DNA from 4 places in the Exiguobacterium sp. s168 genome. Region 4 is predicted to be linked to each of the others. Evidence: predicted binding sites of a transcription regulator. Region 4 holds the regulator's gene; each other region holds the start of a gene.
What was found. Region 4 encodes Rex, which represses fermentation and respiration genes when NADH is low (regulators of the CRP and FNR family bind a similar motif). Its sites were predicted from a motif close to TTGTGAAATATTTCACAA; they were not measured.
Positions count from the first base shown of each region.

Region 1: KNQ15_RS00080 (cytochrome ubiquinol oxidase subunit I) is a predicted target of Rex. The motif match lies at 1,778-1,795, and genes of this name have one in related genera.
Region 2: KNQ15_RS10195 (formate/nitrite transporter family protein) is a predicted target of Rex. The motif match lies at 2,946-2,963, and genes of this name have one in related genera.
Region 3: KNQ15_RS04955 (L-lactate dehydrogenase) is a predicted target of Rex. The motif match lies at 2,812-2,829, and genes of this name have one in related genera.

Region 1 covers NZ_JACSNE010000001.1:10,847-15,800, forward strand. Annotated here, with positions in the region: gene KNQ15_RS00070 (transcriptional regulator CcpC) at 1-583, shown strand, start outside; gene KNQ15_RS00075 (N-acetyldiaminopimelate deacetylase) at 567-1,679, shown strand; gene KNQ15_RS00080 (cytochrome ubiquinol oxidase subunit I) at 1,914-3,311, shown strand; gene KNQ15_RS00085 (cytochrome d ubiquinol oxidase subunit II) at 3,324-4,346, shown strand; gene KNQ15_RS00090 (potassium channel family protein) at 4,451-4,954, shown strand, end outside.
Region 2 covers NZ_JACSNE010000015.1:66,065-71,018, forward strand. Annotated here, with positions in the region: gene KNQ15_RS10175 (ArsR/SmtB family transcription factor) at 1-316, shown strand, start outside; gene KNQ15_RS10180 (CHASE3 domain-containing protein) at 362-1,000, opposite strand; gene KNQ15_RS10185 (YitT family protein) at 1,194-2,060, opposite strand; gene KNQ15_RS10190 (hypothetical protein) at 2,339-2,800, shown strand; gene KNQ15_RS10195 (formate/nitrite transporter family protein) at 2,984-3,820, shown strand; gene KNQ15_RS10200 (hypothetical protein) at 3,857-4,276, opposite strand; gene KNQ15_RS10205 (aminopeptidase) at 4,375-4,954, shown strand, end outside.
Region 3 covers NZ_JACSNE010000005.1:55,942-60,895, reverse strand. Annotated here, with positions in the region: gene KNQ15_RS04975 (1,4-alpha-glucan branching protein domain-containing protein) at 1-1,120, shown strand, start outside; gene rpmG (50S ribosomal protein L33) at 1,225-1,374, shown strand; gene KNQ15_RS04965 (5-formyltetrahydrofolate cyclo-ligase) at 1,432-1,977, shown strand; gene KNQ15_RS04960 (DUF92 domain-containing protein) at 1,971-2,750, shown strand; gene KNQ15_RS04955 (L-lactate dehydrogenase) at 2,916-3,872, shown strand; gene KNQ15_RS04950 (GNAT family N-acetyltransferase) at 4,128-4,637, shown strand; gene KNQ15_RS04945 (M42 family metallopeptidase) at 4,797-4,954, shown strand, end outside.
Region 4 covers NZ_JACSNE010000007.1:116,170-121,123, forward strand. Annotated here, with positions in the region: gene KNQ15_RS06680 (S8 family serine peptidase) at 1-1,943, opposite strand, end outside; tRNA gene KNQ15_RS06685 (tRNA-Ala) at 2,168-2,243, opposite strand; gene tatC (twin-arginine translocase subunit TatC) at 2,348-3,127, opposite strand; gene KNQ15_RS06695 (twin-arginine translocase TatA/TatE family subunit) at 3,135-3,332, opposite strand; gene KNQ15_RS06700 (redox-sensing transcriptional repressor Rex) at 3,332-3,991, opposite strand; gene KNQ15_RS06705 (ATP-binding cassette domain-containing protein) at 4,159-4,954, shown strand, end outside.

The DNA.
Region 1 (4,954 bases), on a different contig from region 4:
ATACTGGCTCCCGCGTGTCTTAAAACGATTCGTTGAGCGTTATCCGCATGTCCGTGTCCAACTTGTTACGGGTTGGTCGAGTGAGATGATGCGTCATATGTTAGAGGAACATTTTCATATCGGGATCATTCGTGGAAACCCGGACTGGAAAGGTGTCAAAGAACGTCTTTTCTCGGATCCACTCTATTTAGTCGATAGTGAGTTGACGTCCATCGAACAGTTACGCGTGACGGATCGACCATTCATCCAGTTCAAGAGTGATTCAACGTATTATCAAGAAATTTTAGAATGGTGGCAAGATCGGTTTGCAAGTCCGCCATCCCGGACGCTGGTCGTCGATCAAATCGAGACATGCAAGCAGATGGCTCTACATGGAATTGGATTTGCGATTTTACCCGAGTCGACGATTCAGCAATCAAATGAAGTCATGCAGCTTCCGTTAAAAACATCGTCTGGAAAAATATTAAAGCGAGATACATGGATTTTGTCTACGGAATCGATGCTTGAACTAAAACAAGTTCAAGCATTTTGGGATATCGTAAAAGAAGAAGGAGGAAGTCAGTCAGATGGAATACGCCATTGAGATGCGGCGCGCGCTTCATAAAATACCAGAACCAGGGTTCAAGGAATTTAAGACGCAAGCTTTTATATTGGAACAAATTCGTGCCTATCCACCAGATCGTGTCACGTATGACACGTTTGAAACGGGAGTTTTCGTTCGAGTGAAAGGATTGACTGGAAATCGGACGATTGGGTACCGTGCAGACATTGATGGGTTACCGATTGAAGAAGCGACAGGTCTTCCGTTTTGCTCGGAACATCCAGGCTTCATGCATGCCTGTGGTCACGATATGCACACGTCGATTGCGTTAGGATTAATGAAACGAATCATTGAATTGCCGGTCATGGATGATGTCGTCTTTTTGTTCCAACCAGCGGAAGAAGGTCCGGGCGGGGCAGAACCGATGATTAAAAGTCCGTTGTTTGAAAAATATCGTCCAAGTGAGATGTATGGTCTTCACGTCGCACCGGAGTATCCAGTCGGTACGATTGCAAGCCGTCCCGGCGTCTTGTTCGCGAGTGCTCGAGAAGTCCATATCACGATCTATGGTCAAAGTGGTCACGCGGCCTTTCCTCATTTGACGATTGATACGGTCGTCGCGCAAGCAGCCTTGATCATGCAATTGCAAACAATCGTCAGCCGATCCATCAATCCGATGAACTGTAGCGTCATCACGATCGGAAAGGTCGATGCCGGGATTCGAGAAAACGTCATCGCCGGTAGAGCAGTTCTTGACGGTACGATGCGCGCGCTCAATGGGGAAGACATGGAAAAACTGGAACGACGCGTTCGTGACATCATTCGAGGAATCGAAGCTTCCTTTGGCGTCAAGATTGATCTGCAATTCGGAAATCGTTATTACGAGGTCGTCAATGACCGACACATCGTTGATAAATTTTCATCATTCGTCAAGATGAATGCGAACTACATTGAATGTGATGCAGCAATGACAGGAGAAGACTTCGGATTCATGTTGAAGGAAATTCCAGGGATGATGTTTTGGCTTGGAGTCGACAATCCGACATCTGGACTTCATCAACCAACCTTGAATCCGGATGAATCCGCGATTCCATTTGTGATTGATTTACTCGATCATTATTTCCGAGAATATGTTTAAAAAGTTTTATGAAATAATGAAGGACATTAAGCTTTCCCTTTCGAAATCAAGAATGGGAAAGCTTTTTATATATGTAAGAATAGGAGTTTTCGAACATTTTGTGAAAAAAATCACGTGCACATGTGAACAATTTGTTACATCAAACATTATAAACAGACATAAAGGGTTATGTTCTCTATGATACGGTTATAGACCATATAGAGAAGTATGTTTTAGGAAGAGGGGGCTATATACATGTTCAATGATCCCGTATTGCTCAGTCGATTGTTGACAGGGCTCACATTAGCGTTTCACATTATATTCGCGACGATTGGTGTCGGGGTACCGCTCATGGTACTCGCAGCTGAATTCATCGGTCTGAAACGCAAAGATCCGGATTATATTTTATTAGCAAGACGGTGGACGCGTGGATACGTCGTTACCGTCGCAGTCGGTGTCGTGACAGGGACGGCCATCGGATTGCAATTATCACTACTTTGGCCGTCACTCATGCAAGTGGCTGGTCAAACGATCGCATTACCACTGTTCATGGAAACATTCGCATTCTTCTTTGAAGCGATTTTCCTCGGTATTTACCTGTATACATGGGATAGATTCAAAAACCCATGGTTACACTGGTTGATCGGGATTCCAGTCGTCATCGGTGCGACAGCATCAGCATTCTTCATTACGACGGTCAACTCCTTCATGAACTCACCAGAAGGATTTAAGATCGTCAACGGAACGCTAACGCAAATTGAACCATTAAAAGCAATGTTCAATACAGCAACACCTACAAAAGCAACACACGTCATCGTATCGGCTTATTTGACAGTCGCCTTCATCTTGGCGGCAATCGCGGCGTTCCACTTACTCCGCAAAAAAACACTCTCAGCAGCGGAAACAGCGTATCACAAAAAAGCACTTCGCTTAACGGTTATGGCTGGATTGATTTTTGCCTTCTCGACGGCACTTGTCGGGGACTTCTCAGGGAAATACTTGGCGAAATATCAGCCAGAAAAACTTGCAGCTGCTGAATGGCATTTTGAAACGACAAGTGAAGCAGAATTGATCTTTGGTGGGATACTTGATCAGCAAGAAGACGGCAGTTATGAAATCAAGGGAGCCGTCAAAATCCCATATGCACTCTCGATCCTTGCGGGTGGAGCTCCAGATACAGAAGTCATTGGTCTAAATGAGTTCGCAAAAGAAGATCAAGCACCGCTGATCGTTCACTATTTCTTCGATATCATGGTTTCGATTGGTATGTATTTGGCTGCCATCTCTGCCTTGTTCATCTTGGCATTCCGTTTGAAAAAATTAAATCCTTATAACAAATGGATTTTAAGAGGTGTCTTCATCGGTGGACCTCTGGCGATGATTTCCATTGAAGCAGGTTGGATGTATGCTGAAATTGGTCGCCAACCTTGGACACTTTACGGCATCATGCGGACAGCAGATGCGGCGACGACATCAACTGCCGTCGGTCCGATGTTGATTCTATTCAGTGCCTTGTACTTGATGCTCGGTACGATTTGTACAGTCGTATTATTACGAATGTTCAAGAAAAACCCGGTTGGAAAAGAACTTCAAGAACTTGCTGAAAACCACCACGCACGTGGGGAAGCTATGTTCGTGGATGATAACAAGTAAGGAGGGAACGATTTGGACGTTCAAACACTAGGAATTACGGTCCTCTGGACTTTCCTGTACGGATATCTCATCGTTGCCTCAATTGACTTCGGTGCTGGATTTTACGCCTTTTATTCAAAATATACGAAGCGGGATCATTTAACGAATCGATTGATTCTTCGTTATCTCTCACCAGTGTGGGAGGTAACGAATGTCTTCTTCGTATTCTTCTTCGTCGGACTAGTCGGGTTCTTCCCGGATACCGCTTACTATTTCGGTACGGCACTACTCGTGCCAGCCTCGATCGTTCTCGTATTGATTGCGATTCGTGGTAGCTTCTATGCATTTGCCAATTATGGATCAAACGACAGCATATTCTATACATTCTTATATGGAGCAACTGGTCTATTGATTCCGGCGGCGATGTCAACGACATTGACGATCAGTCAAGGTGGTTTCATTCGTAAAACGAATGAAACGGTTGAGTTTTTAGGAACAAAATTATTTACGAACTTTTACTCTTGGTCGGTCGTAGCACTCGCTATCGTATCCGTCCTCTATATCAGTGCGATGTTCCTCTTGTTCTATGCAGATAAAGCGAAGGATGAAGGGGCTACTCCGCTAATTCGTAAATGGGCACTCTTCTGGAGTGGTCCGACGATTCTTGTCTGTGCACTCGTCTTCTTTGGATTGAAAAATCAAGCGGCATGGCACTATGAGAACATCTTAAACGGGAACTGGTGGTGGTTCGCTGCTAGTTTCATCTTCTTCCTCGTTGCGGTGACACTCGTCTACATGAAGAAGAATTACGGAATTGCCTTCGTCGCGGTCATGTTACAGTATGGAGTGGCATGGTTTGGTTACGGTTATACGCACTTACCATATATCTTGTATCCATATATCGATATCAACAAAGCGGTCGTTAACGAAACAATGGCTTCCGCACTCGTCGTTGTCTTCATCTTCGGACTCTTACTCTTGATTCCGGCGTTGTACTTGATTTTACGACTCTTCTTGTTCGATAACGATTATGTACGTGGGAAATCCTCAAAATAATGTATGAATAAACGCCTCTGCGAATCGCAGGGGCGTTTATAGTATTTTTAAATTGAATCAGGTACACTACTAAGGAAGAGCGATTGTGAAGGAGAGTTGTGAAAATGAATGGAGAGTTTGCAGTAATTGGACTAGGGCGCTTTGGTGGCTCGATTGTCCGTGAATTATCGAAAAATGGGTACGATGTCTTAGCGATTGACTCCGACGAGGAGCGCGTCAATGAATTCATGGGAATTGCGACGCATTCCGTCATCGCGGACACGACGGATGAGAATGTCTTAAAAAGTCTAGGAATCCGAAACTTCGATCATGTCATCGTTGCCATCGGGGAAAATATTCAAGCATCTATCTTGACGACATTGATCTTAAAAGAGCTCGGGGTACAATCGATCACCGTTAAAGCGACGAACGATTACCACGAAAAGGTATTACGAAAAATCGGAGCAGACTTCATCGTTCACCCCGAACGGGATATGGGCGTCCGGATTGCAAATGGTTTAATGAGTTCAAATATTCTTGACTATCTCGACTTATCTCAAGAATTTTCGATCGTTGAAATTAAAGTCAGTGACCGGATGGCAAAACAAACATTGATCGACCTTGATCTA
Region 2 (4,954 bases), on a different contig from region 4:
AATCGGACGAATCGTGGATACGATTCCGACGCTTGAAATCGGAAAGCTATTTAAGATTCTTTCGGATGCGACACGACTGCGAATCGTTTATGCGTTGACGATCGAAGAAGAACTATGCGTTTGTGATGTCTCAGCCTCTGTCGACTGTTCGATCGCGACAGCGTCGCATCATCTTCGGTCTTTGTTGAAACAAGGACTCGTCAAGTTCCGAAAAGAAGGAAAAGTCGTCTATTATTCCTTAGATGATCATCATGTATCATCGCTTGTGCATATGGTGATGGAACATGTACAAGAGGGAAAAGCAATGCCTGAATAAATCTTTAGAATAAACGAAAAGCGCAGCCGAAGCTGCGCTTTTCGTTTATTCTAAAGACGATTGTTCTGATCCCTTAGGAGCGAAGCGGTGGAAGAAAAAGACCGTGGCACTAATTAATAAAAAGGACAGGATGGAGAGAGCAAGACACATCCATTTATATGTAGCGATTAAAGAATCTGATTGTTGTAATTTGGCTTGAAGCGTTTTATACAAATCATCTTTCACACGGGATAAGTCTTCGAGAATCGTTTGAGTCGTCTGAGTCGACTGTCTAGCAAGACGTTTTGCGGCTGTTGGACTTTGACGTTCATAGACAACAAACACGCGTTCAATCTCGGACTCCCAGACATTGTTGCGGCGAAGGAGATCTTTAATCGTCCCTGGGGTAGTCGACGATTGGTTCAGACTATTGCGCAAATCATGAATTTTAGACGTTGAAAAGTAATATTGTTCGATATAACGATTATCTTCATACAATAAGAGACCACGAACCGCATTGGCACGATCTCGATTGTGTTCGACCAACTGATCTACCTGATTGATTAAAGGTATATTATGATCCTTCATTTGCTCGGTCATCGTTGCAATCGTCCGATAACCGGATAACGCATAGATGATCGGGATAGAGGCGAATAAGCTGACCAAGAAAATCAGCAGAATACGCTGACGCCAAAGAGAGTGCATGCAATCATTCCTTTAAATAAAAGACTTGTCATAAGCTTAACTACTATCGTAAAAAAAGTGAAGCCTGTCTATTTTTTGAATAGGGATAATGACTGAAAAAGTGAATAATACTAATAAAAAAGCAGGAAAGATGATGCAATACGAGAAGCTGTTTTAAGAAGATAAAAAAAGCACAGCTAAGCTGCGCTTGGTGTTAAAACGAATACGAATGTTCCTTGTAATTGCCGAAGACAGTGTGGATTTCCGAGAATGTAACGAATGCATTCGGTTCGACAGAAGAGACGATTTCTTGCAAACGGACGATTTCGTTATTTTGAACGACGACATAGACCATTTTTTTCGTTCGGTTGGAGTATCCCCCACGTGCATCAAGAATCGTGACGCCACGTCCGAGTTCTTTTGTGATGACTTCATTGATTTCATCTGCTTTCTCACAAATGATAATACATTGCTTAGAAGCAGAATAGAAACTGTAAACCGTCTGAAGGGCTTTGGCGCGAACAAAGCTCATGATGAGAGCGTACATAACATGTTTAAGATCAAAGACCCACCATACTAGGATGTAGATGACAAGATCTTGCATCAGAAATATACGAGGAAGTGGCCAGTTATGAAAACGAGCAAAGAAAAATTTTCCAAGAATATCAAGCCCTCCAGTTGAAGCACCACCGAAGAAGATCAATGCCATTGCGAGACCAGAAACTAGACCAGCAAAGATAGAAGCGACGAGCGGATCATTTAGAGATTCCGGAACGATTTGAGTCGGAATCCAGTCAATTAAAAAGGAAGAAGCAATGACGATAATTCCAGATAAGAACATGAATCGTTTGCGCAGGAAACGGAAACCTAAAAGGAAGAGGGGAATGTTTAAGAGCAATTGCGTTAATCCGATTGGCGTGTGGAAGAGCTCTTGAATAATGAGCGTGATCCCCATGATACCACCTGATCCGATATCATTTGGAGATAGTAGTAGGCTGATGTAAAGGGAATACAGCAACGTACCAATGATTAAGAAACTGATTTTTTCAACTCTCTTTTTCTGTGGGTGTGTTGTAGTCATGGCAATATGATGAGTGACCTCATGCTCCTCCTTCTGTGAGTATCTGCCTGCAAGAGTACGCTCATATGCATAAAATTTCAACCCTTCTTATGAAAAAAAGATGAAAAAGGGTACGTTTTTTTAGGAAGGTGATGAAAATGAAGAAAATGTTATGGATTCTTGGTTGTATCTGCTTAGGAATACTAGTTGGAATTCGTCTTTTTGAACAACCCAATGAAAAAAATCAATCATCCATTTGGCATGATGGTGATCTTGTAGCGAGACAAGTGGGGGCCTCGATGACGAATACGGTAGCGGTTCGTCAACTAGCCGAACAACTTCCGTTCTCATCAGAATTAAAACAGGTAGATGTTGAAGGAGAATCGTTACGTCTTGCCTATGAAGTGACAGGAAAAGAGCGACAAGCTTGGATCGGTACCGATACCGGGACACTACAAGTGAATCAGGATTTTTTAAAGGCTCGATTATCTAAAGTTCTGATGCATCATACGCTTGTTTTATTTTCAACGATTCCTGATTTAACTGACCTAGAAATTCACTACACGGATCCGTATTCAGGTGCAGATTTTACGATGGACCGGAAAACATTCGACGCCTATACTCCGACCGATATCGAACGAGCTACTTCGTCTTCTAGACGCTTTAATCGTGTCGTCATTGATGGCTATGTGCTTGATGAATCAAGACGAAATACTTTCTTTGAACGCTTCGCATCACGACTACGAATTCAAACTAATTAGTTGTATAAAGCAAGAAAAGGCATTTTTCACAATCTCGACACAATGATATCGTTTACATCTCGTTCTTTTATAAAAACGATAAAACAGGTCTATTCAATACTTGAACATCTTTTAAGATGGAAGTATGATAATAAATGAACAAACATTGTGAAGTGTTGAACAAAAGAAAGAGAGGTTTCTACGATGAACGAGGTAGAAGCATTAGAAGGATTACGGAATAAAGCAATCAAGTCGACGCGCATGCTACAAATGCGTCCTCTCGAGTACTTAGTTCGTGCCATGCTAGCGGGGATTTTCATTGGATTTGCAATTATTTTTACCTTAAAAGCAATTAACGGTCTATATATGGCGGAGTCACCTGTTGCGACACTTGTCGGTGGACTGACCTTCGGAGTGGCACTTGTCTTGATCGTTTACGGTGGGGCAGAGCTGTTTACAGGAAATACGATGTATTTCACGACGGCGACGATGCGCGGCTATACGACGAAGATGGATACGATGAAGGTCTGGTTAATCTGTCTAATCGGAAATGGACTTGGAGGATTAGCGTTTGCGCTACTCTTTTCCCAAACAGGAATCATACAAGAGCTTGGTATGAACAATTGGTTGTTTGCGGTATCGGAAACGAAAATTCATCATACGACGTGGGAAATCTTCACGCGGGCAATCTTCTGTAACTGGATGGTCTGTTTAGCGATTTTCATTCCAAAGAATATGAAGAATGAGTTGGCACAAATCATGATGATGATGGTACTTGTTGCAGTATTCTTTGCTTCTGGATTTGATCACGTCATCGCCAATATGGCATTGTTCTCCATTGCGTTAGTCGTACCACATCCGGATACGATCACATTTGCCGGAGCGATGCATAACCTGTTGCCAGCTTTAGCCGGTAACATCATTGGTGGAGCAGTCTTCATGGGAATGATTTATACGTGGCTGAATAAAGAAAAATTAGAAGTAGATGAATCACGTCAATCCACGACACCTGTTCATATTGCTTCGAAACAAAATGCATAATCAAAAAGCAGCTGTCGCGACAGCTGCTTTTTTCATTCATTCCATATGTTGAAAGCGATCGACGTCTGCAGCCAGTTCTTCGTAAATCGTCTCGACGATTTGTGCATCATCGAAGAGCCCGAGGACGTTATCGTCCGGTAAGGCGTCAACAGGATACGTGAAGTACAGAACGGCCGTCAACAACAATTGTTCCTGTTCCGCATGCATTTCAAATTTTTTCTGATAGAGAGCACGAAGCATTTCAAGCAGTTGTTTTAATTGAAAATAAAGGACGAGTTCTGCCTCGCGTTCGATGTCCGAGCTTTCTGTAGACGCGATATCTTGCGTCAAGTGCGCAAGTCCGACTTCTGCTCGAACTAACAATTCTTGTTGTGCTTTTTCATCCCCAACGAGGTCGAGTGCCTGTCGGTGAAAATACGTATAAGCCGATTTAAAATCTCCGGGTGTAAATTCCATGGTGATGCCTCCTTCTATTCTCCTTCTAGTTTCGCCTTATTTCTTGCAAAATTGCAACTATTTCGTGAAAATAAAGATACAAGAAAGGGGATTACATAATGCCGACACAAGCAGAATTACAACAATACGCGTCTTTAGCCGTGCGTACTGGAATTAATCTACAACCAGGACAACAACTCGAGGTGCGTGCAGGAATCGAAAATTTGCCGCTCGTTCGTGAAATCACGCGTGTTGCCTACGAAGTAGGAGCTACGCAAGTATACGTACAATGGTCAGATGATGAGATGACGAAAATCCGTTATTTCGATGCACCGGAAGAGTCGTTTGATACGTTCCCGGATTGGTTAAAAGCACGTTACGACCAACTGGCAGAGGAAAAGACAGCGTTCTTATCGGTCGTCAGTGAAGATCCAGATTTATTGAATGGCGTTGATTCAAGTCGAATCGCACGTGCGAATAAAGCAGCCGGTGTCGCTCTCGCTAATTGGCGGAAGTTCGTCATGAGTGACAATGTCAGCTGGTGTGTCGTAGCAGCACCTTCTGAAAGCTGGGCGAAGAAAGTATTCCCTGATTCAAGTGAGCCAGTTGAAGAGCTCTGGTCAGCTATTTTAAAAGCAACACGTGCCGATCAAGCGGATCCGGTCGCTGCATGGGCGGATCACGATCAAAATCTGCGTT
Region 3 (4,954 bases), on a different contig from region 4:
TCCCGACTTCCTCGGTAAAGCGATGGAACGTTTAGAAGACCAAGGAATTGAGTCGATTTCACCAGCGATCTTCCTCGAACGTCACTTCCAAGACATCGACACGGCACATGTCGCGATGGGAACGTGGGGACGAAAAGGCTACGCGGAAGTCTGGATCAATGAACGGAATGACTGGATGATTCGTCATCTCCATCAGCTTGAAAAGAGACTAGCAGGTGTCGTAGCCCGAAATCGTCATCAAGATGCGTTGACTGTCAAAGCGAAGCGTCAACTCATTCGAGAATACCTCCTCGCTGTCTCGAGCGACTGGCCGTTCATCCTCGATGGACAGACGACAGCGCAATACGCTGCGAACCGTTTCCGTGAGCACATCTTACGTTTTGAAGAAACCGAGCGTCGACTGGATGCTGAGGAGCTGACGGTGGAATGGTTGGATGATCGATATCGCGAATATCCTTTCCTTCAAGATTCAGATATTGAACCAGATGTCTTCTTGACGGCACATGATTACTACGTGGCAGTGAAGCGTGAGAAATCTTGGAATACAGACGCCATCTTATTGTTCATCCGACAATATGATGCGTCAGATCGGCCAGCTTCGGAGCTCGCTCGACGGCTCGCTGCTGCTGGTGAGAATGTCTATGTCGTCACGGAACATCAGGAGGCGTATCGATTTGAAGAAGGCGTTCATGTTTACGGAGTGCAAGTGACGGGTCTACCGCTCGTTCAAACTTATAACCAATTGGCGGCTCTAAACTTAGCCTTCTTACGTCAAGCGCAAGCCTTGAGTAAGATCGTTGATTTCGCAGTCATCCACAATTTCAACATGGAGACCGCATCAGCTGCCCAAGCCATCGCTAAGATCAAAGAGTTACCACTCGTCAGTAACGTCTACGATATCGAAAGTGAGCGTTCGCCTGATCGTTCAGGCGGTCTAGTCGTTGCTTTAAAACGACTTGAAGGAGACGCGTTGCGCCAATCAGCGATCGTTTATCTAGAACGAGAAGAGTCACGTCACGGGGTGGAACAAGAGTATCACGTCGAAAAGAAGCCGTTGCGTTTTGAAGAGAACCTTGAAAAACCATATCAACACGTGACGAATCCGAAAAAGAACGGATGAACAGTTGCAATTCCTTTCCTTTCTTGGTACGATACTTGAGTATGCTTAACCTTATGTAAAGCAAAATCACTTGATACATCGAGAGCTAGATAGGAGGGAATCCCATGCGCGTTAAAATCACATTAGCTTGCACTGAAACTGGTGACCGTACTTATATCACTAAAAAGAACAAGCGTAACAACCCAGAGCGTCTTGAGTTGAAGAAATACAACCCACGTCTCCGTAAGCACACACTTCACCGTGAAGTGAAATAATTGAGATGGAAGCCGTCACTTCGTGTGATGGCTTTTTTTGTAGAAAGGAAGACAACTATGAACAAACAAGAAGTACGCCGTCTGATCAAAGAACGACTAGATGTGATGGAGAACCGTGCGGAAAAGGAACGATTGATTCACGAACATGTCTTGTTACTACCTGAATGGCAACAAGCGACCTGTGTCGCGATCACGTTAGCTTTTCGAAATGAATGTGATACAAGAATGCTGATTGAACAAGCGTGGCAAGAGGGCAAGACGGTCTTGATACCAAAAGTAGTCGGAGACGAGATGGTCTTTTATGAACATGGACCAGAAGATCAACTGCAAGCAAATCAGATGGGGATTGCTGAACCGATCGCTTCAGCACGTCGCGCCTCACTTGATCAAGCAGAGCTTTGCCTCGTTCCGGGTCGCGCCTATCGTCGGGACGGCTATCGTTTAGGATGGGGAGGAGGCTATTACGATCGTGCACTCGTGCCATATACAGGATGTAAAGTATCGATTGCCTTTTCTGAACAACTTCTTCCAGATTTCGAAGTGGAAGCCTTTGATATCCCCGTTGACTTGATCGTCACTGAATTAGAGGTCATCCGATGTTGAGCGCGACCATTTTGTTTTGTCTATTGCTTGCTTGGACCGGACGATCTTTTCGTTTATTGACGACAAGTGGTGCTATCATGACCCTGCTCGTCGGTAGTGGTGTCTCATTCGGATTCGGTTGGCAAGGATTAGTAGTACTCTTACTCTTCTTTGGTAGCTCGAGTCTGTTATCGAAGGTCGGACGATCTAGAAAACAATCGGTCGACTCCATCGTTGAGAAAGACGGCGCGCGTGACGGATGGCAAGTCCTTGCGAATGGAGGGGTAGCGTTCGTTGCTGCCTTAGCGTATGCCATGACGATGGATTTTGCGTATCTCTTGTTATTTCTATTCGTCATCGCAGCATCGAATGCTGATACGTGGGCATCTGAAATCGGACCGCTCTCAAGACGTGATCCGTGGTCTCTCAAAACGTTACGACGGGTACCAGCAGGAACGAGTGGAGCGATGTCGCTGATTGGAACGATCGGTACGATCGCAGGAGCTGCGTTCATCGCTGTAGCAGCGCATTGGATATTTTCTCTTTCTTTAAGACACGTCTTACTCGTAACAAGCATCGGTGTACTCGGGAGCCTACTGGATACACTATTTGGAGCGGTAGGGCAACGCGTTTACCGATGTACGGTTTGTGGGGAATACACGGAAAAGCGAGAGCACCATGGTCAACCGACAGCTTACGTTTCAGGCATTCGATTTTTAGGGAATGATGCTGTCAATGTCTTAACGAGTGGTTTGGCAAGCGGAATCGGGTTTATCATCGTTCGATTTTGGTAACTGGAAAGTATGTGAGCATGTAATTCCTTATGTTAGGATATCAATGACACAAAATGGACAAATGTGATTAATTTCACATGATACAAATAATGTGAAAGATGTTACAATTTACTTGTGAGATAGTTAACAAACTTTTAGGACGAATGGAAGGGTGGACATAACGATATGGAATTACATGCGAAAGTGACACGAGTAGCCCTCATTGGAGCTGGTGCAGTCGGTTCAAGCTTTGCCTATCAGATGTCAACAGCTGGACTTTGTGAAGAACTTGTCATCATTGATGTCAACAAAGCCAAAGCAGAGGGCGAGGCAATGGACTTAAACCACGGAACACCATTTAGCTCTTCACCGATGCGAATATGGGCTGGAGACTACGCGGACTGCCGCGAAGCGGAAGTCGTCGTCATCACGGCAGGCGCTCCACAAAAACCAGGTGAGACAAGACTCGATCTCGTTGCAAAGAATGCGTTGATCATGAAAGAAATGATTCGTCAAATCATGGATTCCGGTTTTGATGGTATCATCGTCGTGGCTTCTAATCCGGTTGATATCATGGCGCATCTTGCCTGGAAATATTCTGGTCTTCCGAAATCCCGCGTATTTGGATCAGGAACGGTGCTTGATACAGCGCGCCTGCGTCAAATGCTCGGAGAATACTTTCACATTGATTCCCGAAATGCCCATGCCTATATTCTTGGCGAACATGGTGATACGGAATTCGCTGCCTGGAGTAACAGCCGCATTTATGGAAAAACGATTGATGAACTACTTGCTGAAGACGATCGTTATTCTCAAGCAGATCTTGATCAAATCTACATCAACGTCCGAGATGCTGCTTATCATATTATCGAGCGCAAAGGGGCAACCTATTATGCGATTGGGCTTGGGCTCGTTCGGATCGTTCGTGCCATCCTCGGAAATGAGAACTGTCTGTTGACGGTCGGTGCGCATGTCGATGGTCAGTATGGAATTTCCGGTATCCATATTGGAGTTCCTGCCATCATCAATCGTCAAGGTGTGCGTGAAATCATTGAAGTCTCATTGACGGATGAAGAGTTGAAGAAATTCCATCATTCTGCTGATGTATTGCGTCAGACGCTTGAACCCGTCTTACAAGGATAATCGTACGAATCATGATGAAGGTGTTACGAAATAAAGTAGCAAAAAACTCAAGTGTCGGACCTGCTTCATATTGTCCACACTTGAGTTTTTTTGATGTGGAGAACAAACACGTTAATAATTACATCTATTCGTCCGGTAGTAAAAAGAGAAAAATCTAGGTTTTATTTTACTAGAAAAGGGTTAAGTAAGAGATAGAAGGGTTTTTACGTCATTTTTTGTACGTCATGATACCCAAAAAGGAGAGAACCGACAGTCATGTATACTTTTCGAAAACTAACTAAAGAGGATGCAGAACAATACTGGAATCTACGCCTTGAGGGATTAAAAAATCATCCAGATGCATTCGGTCATTCGTTTGATGATGAACAGCAAACCCCGCTCCGCGAAGTACAAGAAGGACTTGAGGGAGAACCCGACTCCGATGAGGTTTGGCTTGGTATGTTCGACGGTGATACATTGTTTGGGTTTGGTCAGGTCAAACCATATGAATTGTCACGTGAATCGCATAAAGCGATGATTTCCGGAGTATACGTATCACCTGAATATCGTGGGGGTACTGGTCGCGCTCTGATGGAAGCCTTAATCGAGGAAGCGAAGAAGTTACCGGACGTCGAGCAAGTCATTCTTGCCGTTTTATCAGGGAACGAAGCCGCACAAAATCTTTATGAGTCGCTCGGTTTTGAAGTATATGCCGAAGATCCAGATTCCGTAAAATTAGAAGACGGCACATATCGTGATGATATTTGGATGAAGAAGTACGTCTAAGTTCTTGAGATGGTGTGGAAAGAAGCTGTAGCAAAAAAGCGCTACAGCTTTTTCGCATGGTATCCGTAGGATATCAGTATCGGCAAAGAATGAATATTTGTTATCATGAGAACAAAGCGGATGTCACGTCGTAGTCCGATTGAAAGGGAGCGAATGAACATGAAAGAAGTCATACGTACGATTGAAGAGCTTGTCTCGATTCCGAGTCCAACAGGTTCGACAAAAGAAGCTATTACATATGTAGAAAAACGATTGGTAGCAGAAGGGATCACGTATCGAAAGCTTGAAAAAGGAGCGATTTTAGCGACACTACCTGG
Region 4 (4,954 bases):
GAGTAGAAGTTGCCTGTTTTTAGCTGCGCATTGTATTTTCCTTGATCGAGTTGCGGACGCGACGTGTTCATCAAGATGTTCTTCGCGAGCTTAACGCGTGTCGCACCGTCGACTTTGAAGTCCTTCGCGATTCGTTGCATGACGAGTGCCGTTCCACCAGCAACGTGTGGTGCCGCCATCGATGTCCCACTCATGACGCCATACTCGTTATCGTTGAGCGTTGAGTAGATTTTTCCACCTGGTGCCGTGATTTCTGGCTTGAAGTCAAGGCTTGGTGTGACACCCCAAGACGTAAAGTCAGACATTTGTCCTGCGACCGGGTTATCTGCTGAGACTGCTTTTCCGTCGAACGTGACAGCGATTGCCTTGCCCTCTTTTGCTTTTGCTTCAAGATCGTTTCCGTCTGCGATGCTGAGTGTGACGAGTGGAATCGTCGGATTGTTGAGCGCCATACTGACGTAATCCCCATGATCAACTCGACCGCGGACGATGACACCTGCTGCCCCTTGCTTCTCAGCTTCTGCTTGGATCATACCGTAGTTGAAACCACCGTTACGTACGACAAAGACGACTTTTCCTTTGACGTCTTTGCCTTCGTAGTTCGAAGCTTGACCGTCACCGACATAGACGACATCCTTCTTCTCTTTATCGAAGACGGCAATCGGATTCGGTGAATCTTGTTTTTGGTATGCCAAATAACCAGCATCCTGACCGTCGATCGTCAGTGCCATGCCTTCGAGTGTCAATTTCGTATTTTCGAGTGATGCGACTTGGAGTGCTTGGCTTGTTAAACCTGGGGCACCGACGACACCGATATCCGGGTTCGCTGTGTACGGGTTACCTGCACCATGACCTGCGAATGCCGAGTTACCAGCAGAAATCGCACACAAGATGCCGTTGTTCATCGCGTTGACGATTGCGCGTTGTTCTGGATCATCTGCATTGACGAACGATGCCGTCGAACCGAGACTCATGTTGATGACATCGGCTCCGAGTGCAATCGCATCATCGATCGCTTTAATGTAGATATCGCTGAATGTCGATGGCATTCCTGGATCGTTTCCGAAGACTTTCATCGCGAGGAGCTGTGTTTCCGGCGCGACCCCTTTGATGCCACCGTTTGCTTCATCGCCGTTTGCTCCGACCGTACCCGCGACGTGCATCCCGTGCATCGATGCGCCCGCACCTAAATCACGGATTTCGCTATCATGATCGGCATAGTTATAGCCGTACGGTACTTTTTCCGTGAAATACTTTCCTTTTAATCCTTTTGTTTCTTTCGCACTATCGACTTTTGAAGAAGTCAAATCGATCTTCGTTTCTGGGCTCAGGACCATGTCCTTATGCGATGGATCGATTCCCGTATCGATGACGGCAACGATCGTTCCTTCCCCTTTAAAACCATAGTCCTGCCATGTTTCTTTTGCATTGACCATGTCCTTGCTGTACAGCATGTCTGGCTTTGCACCTTTAGCAACTTCCGGACGCGCGTATTCATGGGCGATATGTACGCTCTTGACGCCGTTAAGTTGTTTTATGTCTTCGATATCGCCGAACTTGACTTCACCACTGAATCCGTTGATGACGGTCGTGAAGCTCTCCTTATATGTAACGGGAATCGATTTTTTAGCGATGGCTGACTTGACTGATTTTTGGACGCTGACGAGGCGATCTTTGATCGACTCTTTTTCGGCATTGCTCAATGTGCTATACCGCTTGTTTTGAGCCTGGGCGATTTGAATCGCCGGTTTCTCTTCCATCTCGATGACGACACGGACTTTATCCGATTGTTTGTAGTTCTTCTCTTGCCCCGATTTCTTCAGCGAGAGCGCTTGCGGTTTTTGACCCGTTGCTTTGTCTTGCGACGACAGTGCACCTTGCGCACTGACTAGATTGGAAGACGTCATTAAGACGGCTGCCATAAGTGCAATCTTCTTCTTCATGCGTTCGTTTTCCCCTTTTCTGTAAAACCATAGTAGTACTACTGATAAAACAGTTAAACGAAAATTCTGTATATTTAGTTTAATGAATTTAATGGAAATAAACAATTTATATCTGTCTATTTTTTTAATTTATTTGTTTTTCATGACATTTTATATTTTTAAGGAATTTAACTGGGAGTAAAATAAAAACTCCTCGACGCCTCGAGGAGTTAGATATTTGGTATTGGTGGAGACTATCGGGATCGAACCGACGACCTTTTGGCTGCCAGCCAAACGCTCTCCCAGCTGAGCTAAGCCCCCATGAATTATCTTTAGTATACGCATCACTAACTGCTTTATCAATATAAAAAGAACGCTTTCACAAAAAAGAATTCCTTCCAAAATCGTCGGAAGGAATTCACGATTCATTTATTCAATTCACGCATCAAATCCGCCTGTCGTTCAAGCTCTGCCTGTTGCTCGAGGATCAAGACCTTTTTGTACGTCCGCGCAGAAATCAAGATACTGATCTCATAGAGAACGAACAATGGTACCGAGATCATCAAGTGTGACGTCACGTCCGGCGGTGCGATCAATGCCGCAACGACGAACAGCGCAAAGTACGCATATTTCCGATTCTTTCGCATGAAATATGGCGTCACGAGACCAAGACGTGTCAGGAACATCGTCACGACCGGCAATTGGAACAGAAGACCGAACGGCATCGTCAACCGGATTAAGAAACTGAAGTAGTTCTCGACTCCGATGACTTGTTCGATTCCGAGCTCTTTCCCGAGATCCGTTGAGACTTCAAGCAAGAAGGGAAGCAACCAGAAATACGAGAAGGCTACGCCAGCCAAAAACAGAAAGAAGATGACCGGAATATACGTCAATGTCGCTTTTTGCTCCTTGTCATAAAGTCCTGGTCGGACAAATGCCCAGAGTTGATACATCCAGAACGGTGACGCTAAAATCAGCGCAATGATGAACGCAAGATTCAAATACAACATTAAAGGATCGGCGACGTTGAAGGCATTCAAACCGATACCGAGCTCTTTTAAGTCCGCTTGCAAGAAGCGAACGAGCGGTCGGACGAGCGGAAATGCGACAGCGAACAGGACGACGACGATGATAAGCGACCAGACGATCCGCTTACGCAGTTCGTCAAGGTGCGACGTCATGCTTTGCTCTTGATCAACCGTCATGATTCAATCACTTCTCTTTCGGTTCGTCCTTTTTATCGTCGTCCATGATGCCGTTCGTGGCATTCTTGAACTCTTTCAATGTCTGACCCGCAGCGCGTCCGAATTCTGGTAACTTCTTCGGTCCGAAGATGATCAATGCGACGACCGCGATTAATCCGATGCTCGCTGGTCCGATACCTAGTGTGAGCGGGATAAGGTTTTCCATTATGATTTCACTCCTTCAGCTGATTGCGAATAATGCTTCATGAAATAAACTAACGACTGCAACTCGATCGATAAATCGATGTGATGGACCCGGACGCTCGCTGGCACGTTCAACCGTGCTGGCGTAAAGTTCAGGATGCCTGTCACACCATACTCGACTAACTCATCCGCTACTGACTGTGCGAACTGCGATGGAACCGTCAAGATGGCAACATCGACCTGATTCGCTTCGATTTGTTCTTTCATGTCCGAAACATGATAGATTGGAACGTCATGCGTCGTTGTTCCGACCTTCTCTTCGTCCGCATCAAACGCAACGACTATCCGAGTACTATTATTCTTTAAAAAGTTATAATTTGCAAACGCTGTTCCGAGATGACCGACCCCGATTAAGGCAACATTCGTCACCTCATCTTGATTCAATGTTTTGCGGAAAAACGTTAAGAGATGTTGAACGTTATATCCATACCCCTTCTTCCCTAATGCCCCAAAGTAGGAAAAATCGCGACGAATCGTTGCTGAATCAACCTTCACCGCCTCGCTTAACTCAGCAGAAGAGACGCGGAGCTTGCCTGAATTGTATAAACTTTGGATGAAGCGATAATATAGCGGCAACCGTTTTGCTGTCGCTTGTGGAATTTTTGTGTCTGGTCCATTCATCCTGCAGTTCCCCCTTCGGCCACATCCATCGTGGCACCCAAATCTTTGCAAAAAGCTTTCTACTCTCCTTGATTGTAAACCACTTCACATAGAGTCACAAATAATATATTCCGCAGGACCTCGCGCTTTTGTTCGTGATAAACTAAAGGGTGGAAGGATGGATGGAAATGATACTCTTACAAGTCAATCAACTCTCGAAATCATTCGGCGTCGAGCCGATTTTAGAAAATATCAAACTGGAAGTACAAGAGCGGGATCGGATTGCGCTCGTCGGACGAAACGGTGCCGGTAAATCGACCTTGCTCAAAATCATCGCTGGTGAACTCAGTCATGACTCGGGCGACATCATGAAAGGCAAGGATGTCAAAATCGGTTATCTTGCACAAGACAGTGGTCTCGAATCGAATGAGACGATCTGGAACGAGATGCTGACCGTCTTCGAACATCTCCAGGAACAAGAACGAACACTGCGCCGGATGGAAATCGAAATGGGCATGGAGCATATCTTGAACGACCCGGTCGCTTACGATCGTCTCTTGAAGACGTACGACCAAGCACAACACGACTTCTCAGAAGCCGGTGGTTATCAGTTCGAAGCGAATATCCGCTCCGTTTTGCACGGCATGCGCTTTTATCCGGATGATTACTCGCGCCGGATTCAGACATTATCCGGTGGTCAACGGACACGACTCGCCTTAGCGAAGATGCTTCTGCAAGCACCAGAGCTCCTCATTCTTGATGAGCCGACCAACCACCTTGATATCGATACACTCGCTTGGCTCGAAAGTTACCTCGGCGGTTATCGTGGCGCCGTCCTGATCGTCTCACACGACCGGTACTTCCTCGACCAAGTCGTCAATGTCGTCTATGAGCTGTCGCGCAATGTCTGTCGTAAGTTCACCGGGAACTACACGAAGTACTTGGAACAAAAAGCGGCCTTGTACGATCAAGAAATGAAACAGT